3 regions of the Janthinobacterium sp. EB271-G4-7A genome follow, and region 2 is predicted to be linked to each of the others. Evidence: predicted binding sites of a transcription regulator. Region 2 holds the regulator's gene; each other region holds the start of a gene.
The links. Region 2 encodes NrdR, which represses ribonucleotide reductase genes. Its sites were predicted from a motif close to CACNANATNTNGTG; they were not measured.

Region 1 (7,724 bases), on a different contig from region 2:
CATAGCGCTCGGCCACAAACACCGTGCCCTGCCACTCGAAATCGAAGGCGATGCCCGCGTCCAGCAGCCGCAAGCGCAAGCTGCGCCCTTCCAGGCTGCGCCGCACGTCGTCGGGCAATTGCGGCGCCAGCAGGCGGTTCAAGCCTTGCACGAACAGCCAGGAGGCGGGATACGGGGGCAGCTTGGACAGCAATTCGGCCAGCGGTTCCGGCAAGCGGTACGACACGCCGGGCTTGCTCATGGGAGGCTTGGCCGGGATCGGCAATCTTTCCAGTTGATCTTGCATGGTGCTTCCTTTCGATGCGTTCAATGTGGGGCGTGCTGTTCCATGCCGGGCTGGCCGTGCCAGTAGCCGTCGCAGGCGCCGGCCGGCTGGCAGGCCGCCAGCTGGGCCTGGGCGCCGATGCCGCTGACCTGGCCACGGCGGGCGCGGTCAAAGATGGCGATGACTTGTTCCGTATGCATGGCTTGCGGGCTGATGCGCGCCACCACCACGCCCATGTCGCGCATGGCGTCGAGTTCTCGCACCAGGTTGTAGACCAGCGCCGACTGCGTCTGCGTGCCATTCAGTACCAGGAATGGCACTTCGTCGCGCGTGCGCAGCAGCAGGCCGTCCGGCTCTTCCAGGCAGCTGTAGCCGCAATCGTCCTTCGGCAGGTTGCGGTTGCGCGCCGTGAAGCAGCGCGCGGAAAACGCCAGCGGCATGCGGCCGTAGGCGAAGACTTCCGTCTCCAGCCCTTCCGGCTTCTGGCGCTGCATCTCGGCCAGCGCCGTCTGCCCCATTTCCAGCGGCATCACCCAGCGCCGTGCACCCAGGCGCGCCAGCAATTGCAGGCTGGGGCCATTGAACAGGTTCAAATGGGGACCGGCGACGAAGGACGTACCCTTTTCCATGCAGTGCACGGCGCCCATGTCGTTGGCCTCGACGCCATAGCGGCCATTGCCCGTGATGCGGCGCAGGGTCGCCAGTTCGGCGCCCGCCTCGATCAGCGCCTGCGTCGACAGCACCACTTCCTTGCCGGCGGCGGCCAGCATGTCGGCGATATCGAGCCAGTCGGCCAGGCGCACCTCATGCCGGCGCGAGCAGACGGTTTCGCCCAGGTACACGATATCGACGGCGGTGCCGGCGATCTGCTGGTAAAACTCGAAGACGGTGGCACGCGGCCAGTAGTACAGCAAGGGGCCCAGTGAGAGCTTCAGCATGTTCATCCTCTATTTCCAAGATCTGTGGTAAGCACCTAATGTGTGCTGCTGGCCTTCGGCCAGCTTGTCCATGGCCGCCATCCAGCCCGGCTTGACGGCGTAGCGCGCATTGCCTTCGCGGCAGGCGTCGATCGCCTCGCGCCACACGCGCGTCACCTGCGCCACGTAGGCGGGGCTGCGCTGGCGCCCTTCGATCTTCACGGCCCGCACGCCCATGGCGATCAGTTGCGGCAGCAGCGCCAGGGTATTCAGGCTGGCCGGCTCCTCGATGGCGTAATACTCTTCGTCATTGACTTCGAAACGGCCCTTGCACAGGGTCGGATAGCTGGCGTTTTCGCCGGGCGCATAGCGGTCGATCAGCACGCCGTTCAGGCGCGATTCGAGGCCGTTCGGCGTTTCCAGCCAACGCACGGATTTCGCCGGCGAGCACACGCCATGGGTATTCGGCGCCTCGCCCGTCGCATACGACGACAGCGCGCAACGTCCTTCGACCATCACGCACAGGGAGCCGAAACCGAAGACCTCGATCTCGACTTCCGTCTTGGCGATCAGTTGCTCCACCTGCGCCATCGACAGCACGCGCGGCAGCACGGCGCGGGCGATGCCGAAGTGCTCATGGTAAAAATTGATGGCTTCGTAGTTGGTGGCCGAGCCCTGCACGGAAAGGTGCAGGCGCAGCTGCGGGTGATGCTCACTTGCGTAGGCCATCAGGCCAGGATCGGCCACGATCATGGCGTCGATGCCGGCCTGCGCGGCGCGGTCGATGGCGCTGCGCCACACGGCCCAGTTGTGCGGCTGCGGATAGGTATTCAGCGCCAGCAGCACCTTGCGCCCATATTGGTGGGCATAGCGCACGCCCTCGGCGATGGCCTTCTCGTCGAAATTGAGGCCGGCGAAATTGCGCGCATTGGTGGCGTCGCGAAAGCCCAGGTAAACGGTGTCGGCGCCATTGTCGACGGCTGCTTTCAAGGCGGGCAGGCTGCCGGCGGGGCAGACCAGTTCCAGCGGTCCGGCCACGCGGGTGGCGGTGGTTGATTCAAGCATCATGATATTCACAGTCCTGTATCGGCTCAGGGTGCAGACTATAGCCCCGCCCATGCTGGCCAGTCCTTGACGCAGGTGAAGGAATGCATGCATGGCTGGCGCGCGTTCAACTTGCTTGACCTGGCTGTAAAATGCCCCACTTTTCTCCCTCTTCGATTGCCCGCCATGCCCCGCAAACCGCTGCTGATCTTCCTGCTCACCCTGTTCCTCACCGTGCTGCAAGTACAGTGGGCCGCGCCCGCCGACGGCTATGTCGAAGAAAAGCTCTCCATCCTGTCGCCCGAGATACTGGGCGCGTATCCGGGCGTGCTGCTGCTGTTCCTGCAAGCCGTCTTCGCGCGCCGCGCCATGCCGGTGCCGCGCCAGATCGCCATCAGCACGGGCCTGCTGGCCGTCTACTGGCTGCTGGCGAACTACGTCACCTTCGATATCCGCGTCGCCAGCTGGAGCACCTTCTCGCCGCTGGAAATCTGGGCGCACGTGCTGCCCGCCTCCACTATCAGCATCGCCGTCTGCGCCGCCGCGTACTTTGGCCTGAGCCGCGTCATCCTGCGCCAGGGCCGCGCGAAAAAGTAAACGGGGGCGCTTTTTTCACCTGCATCAAGGATTCGTCACGCAACAGCACGCGCCCTTTGACGTCACTATATTTAGTGATTAATCTCCATAAAAACACCGCATGTTGTGTTTACTGGAGGTTTCATGACGACAAATGCAGTTTCCCCCACACGCGGCCAGGTCGATGTCGCCGCGTCCATCAATGAATACCTGGAGCGGCGCGACTGGCGTGTCAACGCCAACGCCAACCAGGGCTACTCGCTGGGCGGCCTGATACTCAATGTATCGGGCAAGGTCATCGCCAACTACTGGCTGGACCAGGTATATCCGCCGGAAGTGGGCGCGGCGCACCGCGAAGCGGCGCTGCACATCCACGACCTCGACATGCTGGCCGGCTATTGCGCCGGCTGGTCGCTGCGCACCCTGCTGCACGAAGGCTTGAACGGCGTGCCGGGCAAGATCGAATCCGGTCCGCCCAAGCACATGTCGAGCGCCATCGGCCAGATCGTCAATTTTCTCGGCACCCTGCAAAACGAGTGGGCCGGCGCGCAGGCGTTCAGCTCCTTCGACACCTACATGGCACCCTACATCCGCAAGGACAGCCTGCGCTACGAAGACGTGCGCCAGTACATGCAGGAGCTGATCTTCAACCTCAACGTGCCGTCGCGCTGGGGCACGCAGACGCCGTTCACCAACCTCACCTTCGACTGGGTCTGCCCGGACGACCTGCGCGAGCAGATTCCCGTCATCGCCGGCCAGGAGATGGACTTCAGCTATGGCGAGCTGCAGGCGGAAATGGACATGATCAACCGCGCCTACATCGAGATCATGATGGCGGGCGACGCCAAGGGCAGGGTCTTCACCTTCCCCATCCCCACCTATAACATCACCGAGGATTTCGACTGGCATAGCGAAAACGCGGAGCGTCTGTTCGAAATGACGGCCCGCTACGGCCTGCCCTACTTCCAGAACTTCATCAATTCGGAACTCAAGCCGAACATGATCCGCTCCATGTGCTGCCGCTTGCAGCTGGACTTGCGCGAACTGCTGAAACGGGGCAACGGCCTGTTCGGTTCCGCCGAGCAGACGGGTTCCCTGGGCGTGGTGACGATCAACTGCGCGCGCCTGGGCCACCGATGGCGCGGCGACGAGCCAGCCCTGATGGCGGACCTGGACCGCCTGCTGGAACTGGGCAAGACGAGCCTGGAAATCAAGCGCCGCACCATCGAGGAACTGATGCAGCAAGGCCTGTTCCCGTACACGAAGCGCTACCTTGGCACCCTGCGCAACCACTTCTCCACCCTGGGCGTGAACGGCATCAACGAAATGATCCGCAATTTCAGCGGCGACGCCTACGACATCACGGCGCCAGCAGGCCATGCGCTGGCCGTGCGCCTGCTCGACCACGTGCGCGCCCGCATGGTGCAATTCCAGGAAGAGACGGGCCATATGTACAACCTGGAAGCGACGCCGGCCGAAGGCACGACCTACCGCTTCGCCCGCGAAGACCGCAAGCGCTTCCCCGCCATCCTGCAGGCGGGCACGGTCGACAACCCGTACTACACGAATTCGTCGCAGCTGCCCGTCGGCCATACGGACGACCCGTTCGAGGCGCTGGAATTGCAGGACGCGCTGCAGCGCAAGTACACGGGCGGCACGGTACTGCACCTGTACATGACGGAAGCGCTGTCGGACGCGAATGCCTGCCGCGAGCTGGTGAAACGCGCCCTGAGCCGCTTCTCGCTGCCCTACATCACGGTCACGCCCACGTTTTCCATCTGCCCGCGCCACGGCTACCTGGCCGGCAAACATGAATTCTGTCCCACCTGCGACGCGGAACTGATCGCGCGCAAGCAGTCCGATCTCGCTCACCCACTCAAGGAAACGCCATGAACGCACGTCCCGACTTCACTCCCGCCATCACTCTGCTCGACACCGAACGCCAGCGCTGCGAAATCTGGACCCGCGTGATGGGCTATCATCGCCCCGTCGCCTCGTTCAACATCGGCAAGCAGGGCGAATTCCACGAGCGCCAGTACTTTACGGAAGCGAGCGCCCGGGTTGGCCTGTCCGCCTGCCATGGCGGCTGATTTGAAAGTGGGCGGCCTGACGCCCTTTTCCGCCACCGACTACCCTGGCAAGCTGGCGGCCGTGGTGTTCGTGCAGGGCTGCCCCTGGCGTTGCGGCTATTGCCACAATCCTCACCTGCAGGCGCGCACGCCGGAAGGCGCCATGCCCTGGCACGACGTGTTGACCTGGCTGCGCCGGCGCGCAGGCCTGGTCGACGCCGTCGTCTTCAGCGGCGGCGAAGCGTGCATGGACCCGGCGCTGGGGCGGGCCATGCAAGACGTCAGGGAACTGGGGTTCGGCATCGGCCTGCACACGGCCTGCATCTATCCGCAGCGCCTGCAGGAAGTGCTGCCCCTGGTCGACTGGGTCGGCTTCGACATCAAAGCGCCGTTTGCCGACTATCGTCATGTGACCCGCGTGGCCGGCAGCGGCGACCCGGCGCGCGCCTGCCTGGACGCCATCCTGGCCAGCGGCGTCGCCTACGAATGCCGCACCACCACCCACCCGGACCTGCTGCCGGACGAACAGTTGCTGTCCCTGGCCACCACCCTGGCCGCGAAAGGCGTCGACAACTACGTGCTGCAGCAATTCCGCGCCGAAGGCTGCGCGGACGCGGTGCTGTCCGGCCGCCCTCTGCACGGCTATCCGGCGGCGCATACTTTGGCGCAAATCGGCGCCATGTTTCCGCGATTTACATTCCGTAATCATGGCGATTGATCCTGCCGCCACATAATTGCTGAAAGCTCTACAAAATTCCCCGTTCTGCAACGCTGAAATGTCTTGCGTGCTGTAATGTATCAACTGTGCCGCGCGCCATGCGCAGCCCATCAGATTCTTCACTCCGCATTACAGATAAGCGTCATCCATGAACGATTTCACCGCAGTCAGCCCAGGCACTCCTTCCACCCACGCCGACATCCTGTACGGCCCGCCGCGACCGGATCTGCTGCGCGAGGAAGTACTGGCCGACCTGCTGGAAGCGACGGCACGCCGCTATCCGCAACAGATCGCCCTGATCGACGGCGAACGCCGCATCACGTATGCGGAGCTCGACGCGCAGGCGGGATGGGCCGCGTCGCGCCTGGTGGCGGCCGGCGTCAAGCCCGGCGACATCGTGGGCCTGTGGCTGCCGCGCGGCGCCCATCTGCTGCTGATGCAGGCGGCCATCGCCAAGGCGGGTGCCGCCTGGCTGCCCGTCGATGAAGACACGCCCGTCGAGCGCCTGCAAGTGTGCCTCGATGACGCCAATGGCGCAGGCGTCGTCAGCTGCGCGCAATTCGCGCCACGCCTGTTGGACGCCGGCGTCAAGCGTCCCGTGTGGACGGCGGAAAGCCTGCTGGCCCCCGCCGCGCCGGGCGAAGTGCTGCCCGCGCGCGGCGCCGTGCTGCCCGAACACCCGGCCTATGTGATCTACACCTCCGGCTCCACGGGCAAACCGAAGGGCATCCTGATCAATCAACGCAGCATCTGCCACTTCCTGCGCAGCGAAAACGCCGTGCTGGAAGTGGCGCAAAGCGACACCGTCTACCAGGGATTTTCCGTCGCCTTCGACATGTCGTTCGAGGAAATCTGGATCGCCTACCTGGTGGGCGCCACCCTGTGGCTGGGTCCCAAGGATATCTCGGGCGACCCGGAAGCCTTGCCGCGCGCGCTGGCCGAGAACAAGGTCACCGTGCTGCACGCCGTGCCGACCCTGCTGGCCCTGTTCGCCGAGGAAGTCCCCAGTTTGCGCCTGATCAACCTGGGCGGCGAGATGTGCCCGGAGTCCCTGGTCGAGCGCTGGTCGCGCCCGGGCCGCGCCATGTTCAACACCTATGGCCCCACGGAGGCGACCGTCTCGTGCAGCCTGGCGCGGCTGCGGCCCGGAGAACCCGTCACCATCGGCACGCCGCTGCCCAACTACGGCTTGCTGGTGTTGCAGGTGGCCGAGCCGGGAGAAAACCGTTCCCTGGCCCTGCTGCCGCGCGGCGAGACAGGGGAGCTGTGCATCATCGGCCCCGGCCTGGCCGAGGGCTACCTGGGCCGGCCCGATCTGACGGTGGAAAAATTCCTGCCCAACCCGTGGGCGACCAGCGAGGATGACGCGCGCCTGTACCGCACGGGCGACCTGGCCCGCATCGATGCGGACGGCCAGGTGCTGTGCCTGGGCCGCGCCGACGACCAGGTGAAAATTCGCGGCTTCCGCGTGGAGCTGGGCGAGATCGAAGCCGTGCTGGCGCAGCAGGCGGGCGTGGGCACGGTGGCCGTGTTGCTGCGCAAGGATGACGGCATCGACCAGCTGGTGGCCTACATCGTCGGCAGCGAGGAGGCGCCCGAGGACGCCCTGGCGGCAAAGACCCTGCGCGCGGCCCTGAACCTGCATTTGCCGCCCTACATGGTGCCGGGCCGTTTTGAACTGCTGCCGCTGATGCCGCGCCTGACCTCGGGAAAAATCGACAGGAAGGCCTTGAAAGCCATGCCCCTGTCCGCCCCGCCGGCAGGCGAGGCGGGGATCTCGGACGTGCCGGAAACGCCGGCCGAAGCGGCCCTGTTCGCGGCCCTGGCCAAGCTGTTCCCGGGCCAGGCGATTTTGCGCCAGCTGGACTTCTTCAGCGACCTCGGCGGCCACTCCTTCCTGGCCGCGCGCCTGGCCTCCGCCCTGCGAACGGATCCGGCCTACGCCCACATGACGGTGCGCGACATTTACCAGAACCGGCAGATCGGCAAGATCGCCGCCGTCTTGAGCGAGGCGCCCGCGCTGGCCACGCCGGAGGCGGAGTGGACGCCGCCGTCCACCATGAAGCGCTGGCTGTGCGGCGCCGCGCAGGCGGCAGCCGTGCCTGGCCTCGTCACCCTGCGCATGGCGCAGTGGA
Region 2 (7,724 bases):
ACCCATGGACGCTGCTCCCTCTTAGCGCGACTGGCGCTGCAGGATGTTGGAGAATTCCTCGACGAAGCTTTCGAAGCGGATCGCCAGACGGTCGATGTCATGCGAAAAACGGTTGTAGGCGACGACAGCGGGAATGGCCGCGAACAGGCCGATGGCGGTGGCGATCAGCGCTTCGGCGATGCCGGGCGCGACGGCGGCCAGCGTGGCTTGCTGTACGTTGGCCAGGCCGCGGAAGGCGTTCATGATGCCCCAGACGGTGCCGAGCAGGCCGATGTACGGCGAGACGGAGCCGACGGAAGCGAGGAAGGCCAGGTGCGATTCGAGCACGTCCATTTCACGCTGAAACGCGGCGCGCATGGCGCGGCGGGCGCCGTCGAGCACGGCGCCCACGTCCAGCGCTTCGCGCGAACCGTAGGAAGCCTTGCCCTTGATGAATTCGCCCATGCCGGCATCGAAGATGCGGGCCAGCGCGCCGCTCTGGTCGCGGTTGCCGCTGGCGTTCTGGTGCAGCGCATGCAGGTTGCCGCCGGCCCAGAAGCTGCGTTCGAATTCGATGGTTTGCTTGCGCGCCTGGCGCACGGCAAACATCTTGCGGAAAATGTAGGTCCAGCTGGTCAGGGAAATCAGCAGCAGCAGGGCCATGATCAGTTGCACGATCAAATGGGCATTGGAGATGAGCGCGAGGAAAGAAAGATCTTGTGTAACGTTCATTGGCTGGCAGTCTGTTGGGTGAATTGTCCGGGAGTGGCGGGTAGGGCTCAGGCGGCGCGCATGCGGGCCGCGACTGCATCAGGCACGGCGCGCGGGCGCAGTGCCGAATCGACGCAGCCGATCTTGACGCGGGCCGTATTGAGCAGGCGGTCGCCGCACCAGGCTTGTTGCAGGAAAACGATGGAGGCGCGCCCCATTTTTTCTATGCTTAAGGTTAATCTTACCGTGTCATCGAGCCTGGCTGGCGCATGATAGTCGGCGTTGACGCTTTTGACAACGAACATTGCATCGTGCTGCTCCAGCAATTCCTGCTGGCCCACGTCGATGGCGCGCAGCCATTCGGTACGCGCGCGTTCGAAGAATTTCAGGTAATTTGCGTAATAGACGATGCCGCCGGCGTCGGTGTCTTCATAGTAGACACGTACGTTCCAGGTAAAGACTGAAGGCATGTTTATTGCGCCAGTAGTGAGATTGAGCAACATTTTACGCGATTTTTCTTCTTGTGACTGTGGGCGCTTGCTGGAAAGCCATGCAAAAGCTGCATATAAGTTGCACCGCAGCATTGTAAATCCGGCGTGTGCAATGGCAAGCTTCGTAACATACGCTTACATGCCATGGCCAGGTTTAAGTTCAGCTTAAAAGCCGCAGTCATGCCCCGGGGCAGCTTGTGGCCGCACCCTGGCTGGAGTGGCGCGCGGCGATTATAGCCGCACGGTTGCATTCCTTGCTCAATTTGGGCACTTAACTTACAATTTGGCTTCCATTACGTCTCACGTGACTGGCGAAAAGTCGGGCGATCTCCATGAATGGCGATCGGCAAACCGGCGAAAGGTGGGCATCCACCGGGAAACGTGAGATTTTTCATCAGCCGTTCGCCTGGGTAGCCACTATGGAAAAGCACGAAGAGGCTGCCTGTCCAATGTTGTTATTCACTTAACGCCGGCTCCCCTCATTCGATCCAACCTGCCAGTACAAGCACCCTCATACTTGGAGTTTTTACATGTTTGCAAAAGATCACAACCTCGCCAACGTCGATCCTGAATTGTTCGCCGTCATCCAAAAAGAGAATACGCGCCAGCACGACCACATCGAACTGATCGCGTCGGAGAACTACACGTCGCCAGCCGTAATGGAAGCGCAAGGCTCGCAGCTGACGAATAAATATGCCGAAGGCTACCCAGGCAAGCGCTACTACGGTGGCTGCGAATACGTCGACGTGGCCGAGCAACTGGCCATCGACCGCGTGAAACAGCTGTTCGGCGCCGAATGCGCGAACGTGCAGCCGAATTCCGGCTCGCAGGCGAACCAGGGCGTGTTCTTCGCCATGCTGAAACCAGGCGACCTGATCATGGGTATGTCGCTGGCCGAAGGCGGCCACCTGACCCACGGCATGCCGCTGAACATGTCCGGCAAATGGTTTGACGTCGTCTCCTACGGCTTGACGGCGGAAGAAGACATCGACTACGAGGCAATGGAGCGCCTGGCCCGCGAACGCAAGCCGAAACTGATCATCGCTGGCGCGTCGGCGTTCTCGAAAAAGATCGACTTCGAACGCTTCAGCAAGATCGCCAAGGAAGTTGGCGCGTATTTCATGGTCGACATGGCCCACTATGCCGGCCTGATCGCCGCCGGCCTGTACCCGAACCCGGTGCCGTTCGCTGACTTCGTCACCTCGACCACGCACAAATCCCTGCGCGGCCCCCGTGGCGGCATCATCCTGATGAAGGCCGAACACGAAAAAGCCATCAACTCGGCCATCTTCCCTGGCATCCAGGGCGGCCCGCTGATGCACGTGATCGCCGGCAAGGCCGTCGCCTTCAAGGAAGCGCTGAGCCCTGAATTCGTCGAATACCAGAAGCAAGTGATCAAGAACGCCGACGTGCTGGCGAAAACCCTGATCAAGCGCGGCCTGCGCATCGTGTCCGGCGGCACCGAATCGCACGTCATGCTGGTCGACCTGCGCGCCAAGAACCTGACGGGCAAGGAAGCCGAAGCCATCCTCGGTTCCGCGCACATCACCTGCAACAAGAACGGCATACCGAACGACCCGCAAAAGCCATTCGTCACCTCGGGCATCCGCCTGGGCAGCCCAGCGATGACGACGCGCGGTTTCAAGGAAGCGCAAGCGGAAGAAGTGGGCAACCTGATCGCCGACGTGCTGGACAATCCGCATGACGCCGCCACCATCGAGCGCGTGAAAGCGGCCGTGAAAGTGCTGGCCGACGCGCACCCGGTGTACGCAGCTTAAGAGCCTGTTCCGGTGAAGGAATACATCTACAGCAGACAGCCCCTCGGAAGCGGGTACTGCGTTGCTCGTCGTAGCATGGCTAGCCATGCGTCCTCCTCGCGCCTTGTCCGCGCGACCGATGAGCAATCTGCTGCAGACGCTCCTTACCGGAATAGTCGCTAATTATTTGTCCAGAATGTGTCATACGGAGTAAGATTCTGTATGACACATTCCAGTCGTGCCCAAGGGCGCCCGGAGTGATTCGGGCGCCCTTTGTACAAGGGCGGCGATTTCCCGTAATTATTACTATAAAGTTGTAGCCAGCCCATGAAATGTCCATTTTGCCAGCACGGCGACACCCAGGTTCTCGATACGCGCGTATCGGAGGAAGGGGATGCCATTCGGCGCCGCCGCCGCTGCGGCAAATGCGACAAGCGTTTTACCACGTATGAGCGCATTGAACTTATCATGCCGGCCGTCGTCAAAAAGAATGGCAGCCGGACGGAGTTCGCTGCGGATAAGTTGCGCGGCAGTTTGATGCTGGCCTTGCGCAAGCGTCCCGTCGCGGCCGCCTCCGTGGATACGGCCATCGCGTCCATCCAGGAAAAACTGTTGACCAGCGGCTTGCGCGAAGTCGATTCCGGCTATATCGGCGAACTCGTCATGCAAGAATTGAAGCGCCTGGACAAGATCGCCTACATCCGCTTCGCCTCCGTTTACAAGAACTTCGAAGACCTGGCCGAGTTCCAGGATGCGATTGCCGAAGTGGGACAGGCACGCAAGCCCTGACGTTCACTTCGCCGCCAACGGGGCTACTCATGCGCCCCGTTTTCATTACGCCAGCGTTCGCCTGGCAAGCGGCCTGATCAATTCAACGCTGTTCTTCTCACCTTATCGCTGTCCTGTTTGCGCTAGCGCAGATCCGGTTTTTTGCGCGCGCCTATCTTGTAGCTGGGCCGCCTGTTCTTGCGACTCTTTCTGCGGAAGGGAGTAGCGCATGCGCAATGGCGGTCGCACTATGTTTCCTGCGGGTGGCAGCAGCCTCGTCGAGGTGCTCGTGTCGCTGCTGCTGTTGGCGCTGGGCCTGCTCGGTGCCAGCATCCTGCAACTGAACTCCCTGCGCGCGCGCCATGAGTCGGCGTTGTTGTCGGCGGGCGTGCAACTGGCCGCCGGCATGGCCGAGCGCATGCGCGCAAACAGCGTGCTCATGAATGGACCCGATGCGGGCAATCCCTACCTGAACGTGGCGTACGCGGCGGCGGACGGCGCCGACGCTGGCGGCGGTGCGCCGGACTGCTTCGGTGCCGCCGCCTGCGGTGCGGCTGAACTGGCGCAATTCGATATCGCCGAATGGAAGCAACGGCTGCATGCGGCCTTGCCCGGCGCACGTCTGCACATTTGCCGCGACCTCGCCGCGTGGGACGCCGCTGCCCAGGGTTTGCACTGGGCTTGCAGCGGCGGCAAAGGGGCGCCCATCGTCATCAAGCTGGGCTGGCGCGCCCGCCTGCCCGATGGCTCGTCCGCCGAGAATGCGGCAGGCGAGTCGCTGCCCAGGCTGGCAATCCAGCTGGGCGGGGGCGGCGCATGAACCGCGTGCCTGCCGCGTGGCGCCGGCATCGGGGCATGAGCCTGGTCGAATTGCTGGTGGCCCTGTCGCTCGGCGCGTTGCTGATGCTGGCGGCCAGTAGCGTGTTGCTGGCCGTCAGCGGCAGCTATGGCGACCAGTCCTCCAGCGCGCGGCTGGATGACAACGGCCGCTATGCGCTCGATACCATCGCCCGCGCCGTGCGCCAGACGGCGTACGTGAACTGGGATAGCAGCGCCGCGCCCGTCGCCCATGCCGATGACGACAGCGCCAATGTGGCCGGGCTCGACGCGCGCAGCCTGGGCAAGAACAGCGAAGGCATCAGCGGCGCGCTGCCCGGCGTCCTGCATGGCAGCGATGTGCTGGCCTTGCGCTATTACGGCGCCGGCAAGGAAGAGGGCGGCGACGGTTCCGTGCTCAATTGCGCGGGTTTTGGCGTGGGCGCCGCGCAAACGCAGGCGCAGCGGGGCTGGAGCATTTTCTATGTAGCGCAGGGCGCCGATGGCGAGGGCGAGCTGCGCTGCAAATACCGTGGCGCGAACGGCTGGGGCGCGGATGCCATCATCCGCGGCGTCGATGCTTTCCAGGTGCTGTACGGCCTCGACACGGATACGCCGGCCGACGGCGTGGCGAACCGCTATGTCAACGCCAGCGCGCTCGACGCCTACGATGCGGCGCTGGTGCTGGTTGGCGCGGACGCGGCCGCGCGTCAGCGCGATTTTCACCGGCGCACGCACTGGAAGCGCGTGGCCAGCGTGCGCGTGGCGCTGCTATTGCATGGCGAGGCGGGCCAGGCGGACAAGATGGCGGAACTGGGGCCGGCGCAGTTCGATCTGTTCGGCAAGGTGTATGCCGAGGCGCACGGCGCCGGGGACACGGGCGTGCGCATCGCGCGCGCGTCCTTGCCCGCCGCAACGCGCTCCCGGCTGCGGCAACTGGTGCAGACGAGCATCATGCTGCGCAACGGGCCGGCCTAGGCGGGCGGCGCGATGGCTGGCGCGGGCGTCCGCTGTTGCGTACCTTGTCGCGCACTTCGTGGGCACCGCAGCGGCGCTACCCTCGTGTATGTGCTGTGTCTGCTGGTGATCATCTTGTTGCTGGGCATATCGGCGGCGCAGATGGCCTTGCAGGGCGAAAAGGCGGCACGGGGCGAGCGCGACAGGCAGATCGCGTTTCAGGCGGCGGAGGAGGCATTGGTGGATGCGCAGAACGATATCGAAGGCTTGCCTGGCGCACCGGGGCGCAGCAGCCTCTTCGCACCAGGCAGTGCGGCAGGGTTTGCGGACGGCTGCGGCGAAGGGGGAACACTGGGCCTGTGCCTGCCGGCAGCCCCGGGTGCGCCGGCACTCTGGCTGAGCACGGACCTCGATGGTGCCGCAGGGGGCAGCCGCACCGTGCCGTATGGCCAGTTTACGGGCGCCGCCATGCAGACGGGGCAGGGTTTCCTGCCGTCGCGCCGGCCCCGCTACCTTATCGAACTGCTGCCGTTTCACCCGCCCGGCGCGCAGGCCACTGCAGTGGCCAGTGGTCTGGCCACGGAAAGCTATGTGTACCGCATCACGGCCATCGGTTTTGGCGCGCAGGAAAGCACGCAAGTCGTGCTGCAAAGCTATTACCGCAAGCCGGCGGCTGGAGCGGGGCCATGAGGGCTTTGCCGTCCGCTTTCTCGTCCGCGCTGCGTTGCTCCGGCTGGGCCTGGCTGCTGGTGGCTGGCCTGATTTGCCGTAGTGTCCTTGCCGCCGCTCCCCCGGTGGCGCTGGCGCGGGCCGACGCGGGCTTGCACGGCACCAGGGTGCCGCCGAATCTGCTGCTCAACCTGTCCCTCACCCACGCTGCCGCCGCTGCCGCGCATGGAGGCAACTATGCGCCGCAGCGCGAGTACCTCGGTTACTTCCACGCCCGCATGTGCTACAGCTATCCGTATCGCAGCAAGGACGGCGTCATGCTGCCGGACTTGCGCGTAGCGACCGCTTACTTCTCCGTGCTGAAACCGGCCGATGCGCTGCACGGCTGCGGCGGAGACAGTTTCAGCGGCAACTTTCTCAACTGGGCCAGTGCCAGCATGCTCGACATCGTGCGCTATGCCCTGACGGGCGGCGACCGCGTCATCGACGAGGTGCGCAAGACGGTGCTGCAGCGCGCCTATTTGCCCGATGCTGGCAGCCCCATCGACTTTTTTGCCCACCCCGTTTTTTTCCCGCGCAAGGTCTTGCAGACTGGCGTGGCGGCGGCGACGCCGTTTGCGTTGTCGCAACTGGCCATCGTTTCTTGCCGTAATCGCCTGTTGTTCGGCGACGCCAGTTTGCCTCCGGGCGGCAATTGCGACGCGCCTGGGGCCGCCGCCACGCACGGCGTGTTCCTCGCGCGCGTGCGCGTGTGCGACGCTGATGAGGGGCCGCTGCGCGACGACTTGTGCCTGGCGTATGGCAAGAACTACAAGCCGGTGGGCGCCGTGCAGCGCCATGGCGGCAGGGTGCGCGTGGGCGTGTTTGGCCATTTGAATGGCCTGCCTGCAAGCGCCGGCGCCGTGTATGGCGGCGTGCTGCGCGCGCCGCTGGCCCACGTGGGACAGCAGCGCTGGATGGCGCCCGACTTTATGCCGCAAGACAATGCTGGCGCCGAGTGGCATCCCGCCACTGGCGTGTATGCGGTTCAAGCTGCGGCCCAAGGCGCGAGCCCTGGCGGCGGGGTGACCACTTACATCAATGGCCTGGGCCGCGGCAACGCCGGGCATCCCGGCGCGTACGTCAGCGCGGCGCCGCTGGCTGAATTGCTGTACGAATCGCTGCGCTATCTGCAGGGGCGGCAAGCGAGCGCCATCGTGTCACCCGCTACGACACCGCCTGCCATCGACGACGGCTTGCCGGTCGTGACGCAATGGAGCGACCCGCAAACGGCCAGTTGCCAGCGTCACATCGTCGTCAGTCTCGGCGATGCGGGCATGGCGGGTGACCGCTACGTGCCCGGCAACGTTCCGGCGACTCCCGCATCAAACGGCGATCGCGCCCGCGCGCCGGACAGTTTTGCGCCGCCCCCGTTCGATGTCATGGCCTGGACGCATGCGGTGGGCAGCCTGGAAAGCGGTGGGGCGCAAGGCAATCCCGCGCCACGGCCCGAACTGGCGGCACTGGAAATGCTGGCCGAGGGGGCGGGCGGCGCCAGCTACCATGCGGCAGGACTGGCCTACTGGTCGCATGTGCA
Region 3 (7,724 bases), on a different contig from region 2:
GATGGTCACGTCAGGATAGCTGCTGCGAAAACGCGGTATCAATGCGCGCATGACCAGCGCGCCCAGCGCGCGCGGTACCGTCAGCCGCAGATGGCCGGCGGGCCGGTCGCGAAACATGGTCAGCGCGGCGAAGGCGTCATCGATCTGCCGGGTAGCGCCGGCCAGGCTGGCGTACAGGCCCGCGCCGGCTTCGGTGAAGGCGACATTGCGCGTATTGCGCTTGAAGAGCAGCACGCCATGCTGGCGCTCCATCACCTTGACCGCCTTGCTGACGGCCGTCACCGTCACGCCAAGCTGCAGTGCCGCGGCGCTGAAACTTTTGCGCTCGGCGACAGCGAGAAAGGTACGGATACCATCGAGAGAGTTATTTTTCATGCGTGCTCACGCAGTCAATAATGAACCTGAAGTTTAAAGCCTATCGCCGTTGCCATACTATTTCTCTGCAATTGAACGCCATATGATGCTCGCTCCCTACCTCTCCCCCAAAGGAAGCACCATGTCTCTCCTCATGCCGGCAATCGTCGGCGACTACTTTACCGCCGAAAACCATCACGATAGCGACGCCGTGGCGCAGTGCTTCGCAGCCGATGGCGTCGTGCATGACGACGGCCATGCGCACGCGGGCCATGCCGCCATCAAGGCCTGGAAGGAAGCTGGCAGCAAGCAGTACGGCGCCACCATCAGCCCCACCTCGGCCGACACCCCGGGCGCGCGCTGCGTGGTCACCAGCAGCGTCAGTGGCAATTTCCCCGGCAGCCCGCTGGAGCTGCGCTTTGCCTTCACGCTCGCCAGCAACCGCATCCAGACCCTGGAGATCAGCGCATGAATACCGATTTCAAGGACAAGCGCGTGCTGATCACGGGCGGCACCAAGGGCATGGGCGCGGCGACGCTGAAACTGATGCTCGAGCGCGGCGCGCGCGTGGCGACCACGGCGCGCGCCGCCAGCGGCAGCTTGCCGGCCGGCGTGCATTTCATCGCGGCCGACCTGCGTACCCGCGCGGGAACCGACACGCTGATCCGGGAAGCGCTGGCCAGCCTGGGCGGGGTCGATATCCTGATCAATAACGTGGGCGGTTCGACGGCCGCGGGCGGCGGCGCACTGGCCCTGGACGACGATGCCTGGCAAGACGCGCTCAATGGCAACCTGCTTGCCGCCGTGCGCCTCGACCGCGCCCTGCTGCCGGCGATGGTGGCACGCCAATACGGGGTGATCATCCACATCTCGTCGATCCAGCGCAGCCTGCCGCTGTACGAGTCGACGCTGGCGTATGCTGCCGCCAAAGCTGCGCTGAGCAACTACAGCAAGGGATTGTCGAAGGAATTCGGCCCGCAGGGCATCCGCATCAATACCGTCTCGCCAGGCTTCATCGAAACCACGGCGGCCCACGCGATGATACGGCGCTGGGCCGGCCACGCCGGCACCACCGAAGATGCGGCCCGCCAGAAGCTGATGCAGACGCTGGGCGGCATTCCCATCGGCCGCCCGGGCAAGCCGGAAGAAGTGGCCGAACTGGTTGCCTTTCTGGCCTCGGACCGCGCCGCGTCGATCCACGGCGCCGAGTATGTGATCGACGGCGGCACCATCCCGACCGTCTAAGCCCGCTGCAACAAGCGCTCCACATGGCAAAAGGCCCCGCATCCGCGAGGCCTTTGTGACATGACTGGTAACGCTATCGGCTGGTTTATTCCCAGTTCAGCGCGCCGCCGGTCTGGTATTCCGTCACGCGCGTCTCGAAGAAGTTGCGTTCCTTCTTCATGTCGATCATCTCGCTCATCCACGGGAATGGATTTTCCTCCTGGGCGAACAGCGGCTCGATGCCGATCTGCTGCGCGCGGCGATTGGCGATGAAGCGCAGATAGCCCTTGAACATCGGCGCATTCAGACCCAGCACGCCGCGCGGCATGGTGTCTTCCGCGTACGCGTATTCCAGTTCCACGGCCTTCATGAACAGGTCCTTGATCTCTTCGCGGAAGGCGGCCGTCCACAGCTGCGGGTTTTCCATCTTGATCGTGTTGATCAAGTCGATGCCAAAGTTGCAATGCATCGATTCATCGCGCAGGATGTACTGGTACTGCTCGGCAGCACCCATCATCTTGTTCTGGCGGCCCAGCGCCAGGATCTGCGTGAAGCCGACGTAGAAGAACAGGCCTTCCATCAGGCAGGCAAACACGATCAGGGACTTCAGCAGCTTCTGGTCGTTTTCCACCGTACCGGTGACAAACGCCGGGTCGGTCAGGGTGTTGATGAACGGGATCAGGAATTCATCCTTGTCGCGGATCGACTTGACTTCGTTGTAGGCGTTGAAGATCTCGCCTTCGTCCAGCCCCAGCGATTCGACGATGTACTGGTAGGCGTGCGTATGGATCGCTTCCTCGAACGCCTGGCGCAGCAGGTACTGGCGGCATTCCGGCGCCGTGATGTGGCGGTAGGTGCCCAGCACGATGTTGTTGGCGGCCAGCGAGTCGGCGGTAACAAAGAAGCCCAGGTTGCGCTTGACCAGGCGGCGCTCGTCGTCCGTCAGGCCGTTCGGGTTTTTCCACAGCTCGATATCGCGCTGCATGTTGACTTCCTGCGGCATCCAGTGGTTGGCGCAGCCGGCCAGGTATTTGTCCCACGCCCACTTGTACTTGAACGGCACCAGCTGGTTGACGTCCGTCTTGCCGTTGATGATGCGCTTGTCGTCGGCATTCACGCGGCGCGCCACTTGCTCGGCGTTCGCTTCGGACGGCTCGGCACCTGCCGGCAGGTTCAATTCGGTATTTCCCAGTGGCGCTTGCTGCGCCGGACGCGGCACAGCTGCCGACGTGGTTTCATCATCCCAAGACAACGACATATTCTTCTTCCTTTCCATGCCGGCGAGCCGGCGATCCGCAACAGGCCCGTTGTATCGGACAATGCGGACATTGACAACATTGAATCAGCCCGGCCGTGCCGGGCTGACAACTAAAATCTTACTGGCAGGCTTCGCATTCCTCAAAGCCATCGTCACCCGGACGCAGGTAGCAGGCTTCGCCATCGGCGTCGTCCGCTGCCGCTGCCACTACCGGCGCCACGGCCACTGCTGCTGCCGCCACGACGGCTGCCTGGGCGCTGGTTTGTGCACTTTGGGCGCTGGCCGACATGCCGCCGTCGACTGCCACGGCGTTCAGGGCGCCCGTCTTGGAGGTCGATTTCTCCATGTGGGTAGCGGCGATGGTACGCAGGTAATAAGTGGTTTTCAGGCCACGCAGCCATGCCAGCTTGTAGGTCTCGTCCAGTTTCTTGCCCGATGCGCCAGCCATGTAGATGTTCAGCGACTGGGCCTGGTCGATCCACTTCTGGCGACGCGAAGCCGCTTCCACCAGCCAGCTTGGCGACACTTCAAAGGCCGTGGCGTAGATATCGCGCAGGTCTTGCGGGATGCGGTCGATCTTCACCAGCGAGCCGTCGAAGTACTTCAGGTCGGAGATCATGACTTCATCCCACAGGTCGCGCGCCTTCAGGTCGCGCACCAGGTAGCCGTTGATTTCGGTGAATTCGCCCGACAGGTTCGATTTCACGTACAGGTTCTGGAACGTCGGCTCAATACAGGCCGAGACGCCGATGATGTTCGAAATCGTCGCCGTCGGGGCGATCGCCACGCAGTTCGAGTTGCGCATGCCGAACTTGGCGATGCGTTCGCGCACCGGAGTCCAGTCCATGGCCGACGAGGAATCGACTTCCAGGTAGCCGCCGCGCTCTTCTGCCAGCAGTTTCACCGAGTCTTGCGGCAGGATGCCACGGTCCCACAGCGAACCTGCATACGATTCATAGCGGCCGCGCTCTTCGGCCAGTTCCGTCGACGCCAGGTAGGCGTAGTAGCAGACGGCTTCCATCGAGGTGTCGGCAAACGACACGGCGGCGTCCGAGGCGAACGGCACGCGCATCATGTGCAGGCAGTCCTGGAAGCCCATCACGCCCATGCCGACCGGACGGTGGCGCATGTTCGAATTGCGCGCCTTGTCGACGGCGTAGTAATTGATGTCGATGACGTTGTCGAGCATGCGCATGGCGGTACGCACGGTCTTGGCCAGCTTGACGTGATCGAGCTTGCCTTCCTTCATGTGCGCCGGCATGTTCACGGAACCGAGGTTGCAGACGGCGATTTCATCGCTGCTGGTGTTCAGGGTGATTTCCGTGCACAGGTTCGAGCTGTGGACGACGCCGACGTGCGACTGCGGGCTGCGGATGTTGCAAGGGTCCTTGAACGTGATCCATGGGTGGCCCGTTTCAAACAGCATCGACAGCATCTTGCGCCACAGGTCCAGCGCGGCGATCTTCTTGAATACGCGGATTTCGCCGGCGGCGGCCTTGGCTTCGTAGCCCACGTAAGCCTGTTCGAAAGCCTTGCCGACCTTGTCGTGCAAGTCTGGCGTGTCCGACGGCGAGAACAGGGTCCATTCGCCTTTTTCCATGACGCGCTTCATGAACATGTCGGGAATCCAGTTCGCCGTGTTCATGTCGTGCGTGCGGCGGCGGTCGTCGCCCGTGTTCTTGCGCAGGTCGAGGAATTCCTCGATATCCATGTGCCAGGTTTCCAGGTAGGCGCAGACGGCGCCCTTGCGCTTGCCGCCCTGGTTGACTGCCACGGCCGTGTCATTCACCACTTTCAGGAACGGCACCACGCCTTGCGACTTGCCGTTGGTGCCCTTGATGTGGGCGCCCAGGGCGCGCACTGGCGTCCAGTCGTTACCCAGGCCGCCGGCAAACTTGGCCAGCAGCGCGTTGTCCTTGATGGCGTCGTAGATGCCTTCCAAGTCATCCGAGACGGTGCTCAGGTAGCACGACGACAGCTGCGAGCGCAGGGTGCCCGAGTTGAACAGGGTCGGCGTCGAGCTCATGAAGTCGAACGAGGACAGCAGGCTGTAGAACTCGATGGCGCGCGCTTCGCGGTCCGCCTCGTTCAGCGCCAGGCCCATGGCCACGCGCATGTAGAACGCCTGCGGCATTTCGATGCGCACGTCCTGGATGTGCAGGAAGTAGCGGTCATACAGGGTTTGCAGGCCGATGTAGCCGAATTGCAAGTCGCGGTCGGCCACGATGGCTTTCGCCAGGCGTTCCAGGTCGAAGCTGGCGAGTACCGGGTTCAGCAGCTCGGCGGCGATGCCCTTGGCGATGTATTGCGGGAAATACGTCAGGTATTCGGCGGCAGCGGCCGCTTGCGGCACTTCCTTGCCGAACACTTCCTTGCGCACCGTGTGCAGCAGGATGCGGGCCGTGACCTGGCTGTAGGCCGGGTCTTTTTCCATCAGCGCGCGCGCCGCCAGAATGGCCGACTTGTGCAGCTCTTCGACGGGCACGCCGTCGTACAAGTTTTTCACTGTTTCAGCCAGGATAGCGTCGGCATCGACGTGCTTTTCCAGGCCGGCGCAGGCGGCGTTGATCAGGTCGCGCACTTCCTGCATGTCCAGCAGGCGGCGCACGCCGTTGTCGGTGACGTTCAGCTGGGGCGCGGTGACTTGCGCGGAAGCGCCTTGCGCTTCCTTCTGCAGGCGGCGCTCTTCCATGTGCTTGGCGCGGTACAGCACGTAGGCACGCGCCACGTCGTGTTCGCCCGAACGCATCAGCGACAGTTCCACCTGGTCCTGCACGTCTTCGATATGGAAGGTGCCGCCGCCCGGATGGCGGCGCACCAGCGCGGCGACGACGCCGTCGGTCAGTTGTTCCACCAGTTCGCGAATGCGTGCCGAGGCTGCGCCCTGGCCGCCGTTAACGGCCAAAAACGCCTTGGTCATGGCGATGGCGATCTTCGAAGGCTCAAATGCCACCACCGCGCCGTTGCGGCGGATGATGCGATAGTCGCCCAATGCCGCGCCCGTGCTCGCCACACTGTTGGCCGCGCCTGGCGCTGGCGATACTGGCGTTGGATGGATGGAAATATCTTGTGGTGATTGCATTGAAGCTCCCGTTGTCAGCTAAAGTCAGCCTGCAGTTTTGCTGCCGCGTGTGTTGTTGAATAGAACGCCCGATGGTCAGGGTTTCTTCAGGTATTTGTTGCTAAATAGTAAATTCATAGTGCATAAAACAGGTCAGTATCCATCTCGCCACACCGCACTGCCCGGCTGGCGCGAAACACGATCAAGGGTGATAAACCGCCAGTTCCAGTGCTTTATCAGCAATCCGGATAGCTTTGACAATAATTCTGAAAACGTCTGTGATGGCACTAGATATAGTCTTTACATCCAACTTCTGCACTAATTGTAGTACCCATCGAAGGGTGATGCAATAGTTTTCCGGCATCCGCCAGCGTAATTTTTTGTCTTTTCTTATACGATTTCGGTTGACTTTTCAGGGCATGGATGGAAAGCCCAATCCCCGCGAAGTAAGCGCTAACGCAGGCTGCCCGCGCAAGGTTTCCAGCCAGCATACTTGGTAAAAATGCCAGTCAAAAAACGGTCCCGGATCCGTCTTCCTTCCCGGCGCGATATGCTCGTGGCCGCGCACCTGGGACAGCCCGTAGCGCGCCGCCAGCGCCACCGTCAGCGCCGCCAGGACATGGTATTGCCGCCGCTGGAAAGGCACATCGTCCGCGCCTTCCATTTCGATACCGATGGAATAGCCATTGCACTGCGGACGTCCCTCGAAGGTGGACGCGCCGGCATGCCAGGCACGTTTATCAGCAGAAACATATTGCAGCAACGCACCATCGCGCCGCACAAAAAAGTGCGCCGAGACTTGCAAGCCACGCAGGTCGGCGAAAGAAGGATCGGCATTATAATCTACCCGGCCCGTAAACAAGTCCGACACATGCGGTCCGCCAAAGTGGCCGCCCGGCAAGCTGATGTTATGGATCACCAGCAAATCGACTTGCGCGCCGTCCGGTCGCGCATCGTAGTATTGGGAGTCATAGCGCAGCGCGCCATCGCACCAGCCGTCTTCATCTATCGTCCATGCGCTCATCAAATAGGGCTTCCTGTATCGTCAATTTCTGCATGCGGTAACGCAACTGGCGCACGCTCAGGCCCAGTTGGCGCGCCGCCCGCGCGCGGTGGTAGCGCGCCTGCACCAGCGCCAGCATGATCATGTCGCGCTCGGCCTGGCGCAAATACATGTCCAGCGGCAAGACGGGGGGCACGCCATACGCCGCCATGCCGGGCAGGCACAGTTGCCGTTCCGGCAAGGCCGGCGGCGCCCGCGACGGCATGCTGCCCGCCGCCGACGGCAAGGCCAGCCCCTCGAGCGCGATCACGCCGCCGTCGGCAAAGGCCAGCGCCCGCTCCAGCACGTTTTCCAGTTCGCGCACATTGCCGGGAAACGCATACGCGGCCAGGGCCGCCAGCACGGGCGGCGCCAGACTCACTGCCCGGCGCGGCGACAGGCGCGCGAGGATCACCTCACATAATACCTGCAGATCGCCGCGCCGTTCGCGCAGCGGCGGCAGTGCCAGCTCGATCACATTCAGGCGGTAGAACAGGTCCTGGCGAAACGTCCCGGCCGCCACGCCGCGCCCCAGGCCATGCTGGCTGGCGCACAGAATGCGCACATCGACTGCCTCGTCAGTACTGCCGCCCAGCTTGCGCACGCGGCGCTCCTGCAGCACGCGCAACAGTTTCACCTGCATGGACAGCGGCAGGTCGTCGACTTCGTCGAGCAGCAAGCTGCCACCGTGGGCTGCCTGGAACAAGCCCTGGCGTTCGTGCAGCGCGCCCGTATAGGCGCCCGGGCGGCAGCCGAAGAATTCCGCTTCCATCAGCGCTTCGGGA

Region 1: IGS58_RS17365 (ribonucleoside triphosphate reductase) is a predicted target of NrdR. The motif match lies at 2,887-2,900, and genes of this name have one in related genera.
Region 3: IGS58_RS02530 (ribonucleoside-diphosphate reductase subunit alpha) is a predicted target of NrdR. The motif match lies at 6,183-6,196, and genes of this name have one in related genera.

Annotation. Positions count from the first base shown of each region.
Region 1 covers NZ_JACYMI010000001.1:3,857,041-3,864,764, forward strand. Annotated here, with positions in the region: gene ubiT (ubiquinone anaerobic biosynthesis accessory factor UbiT) at 1-286, opposite strand, end outside; gene ubiV (ubiquinone anaerobic biosynthesis protein UbiV) at 307-1,203, opposite strand; gene ubiU (ubiquinone anaerobic biosynthesis protein UbiU) at 1,213-2,250, opposite strand; gene IGS58_RS17360 (hypothetical protein) at 2,413-2,823, shown strand; gene IGS58_RS17365 (ribonucleoside triphosphate reductase) at 2,947-4,695, shown strand; gene nrdD (anaerobic ribonucleoside-triphosphate reductase) at 4,692-4,892, shown strand; gene IGS58_RS17370 (anaerobic ribonucleoside-triphosphate reductase activating protein) at 4,882-5,589, shown strand; gene IGS58_RS17375 (Pls/PosA family non-ribosomal peptide synthetase) at 5,738-7,724, shown strand, end outside.
Region 2 covers NZ_JACYMI010000003.1:74,914-82,637, forward strand. Annotated here, with positions in the region: gene IGS58_RS20700 (ExbD/TolR family protein) at 1-6, opposite strand, end outside; gene tolQ (protein TolQ) at 22-711, opposite strand; gene ybgC (tol-pal system-associated acyl-CoA thioesterase) at 759-1,160, opposite strand; ZMP/ZTP riboswitch at 1,476-1,600, shown strand; gene glyA (serine hydroxymethyltransferase) at 1,712-2,959, shown strand; gene nrdR (transcriptional regulator NrdR) at 3,266-3,727, shown strand; gene pilV (type IV pilus modification protein PilV) at 3,957-4,526, shown strand; gene IGS58_RS20730 (PilW family protein) at 4,523-5,500, shown strand; gene IGS58_RS20735 (pilus assembly PilX family protein) at 5,513-6,169, shown strand; gene IGS58_RS20740 (PilC/PilY family type IV pilus protein) at 6,166-7,724, shown strand, end outside.
Region 3 covers NZ_JACYMI010000001.1:545,832-553,555, reverse strand. Annotated here, with positions in the region: gene IGS58_RS02550 (LysR family transcriptional regulator) at 1-375, opposite strand, end outside; gene IGS58_RS02545 (nuclear transport factor 2 family protein) at 497-826, shown strand; gene IGS58_RS02540 (SDR family oxidoreductase) at 823-1,599, shown strand; gene IGS58_RS02535 (ribonucleotide-diphosphate reductase subunit beta) at 1,685-2,836, opposite strand; gene IGS58_RS02530 (ribonucleoside-diphosphate reductase subunit alpha) at 2,955-5,918, opposite strand; gene ampD (1,6-anhydro-N-acetylmuramyl-L-alanine amidase AmpD) at 6,310-6,921, opposite strand; gene IGS58_RS02520 (sigma 54-interacting transcriptional regulator) at 6,899-7,724, opposite strand, start outside.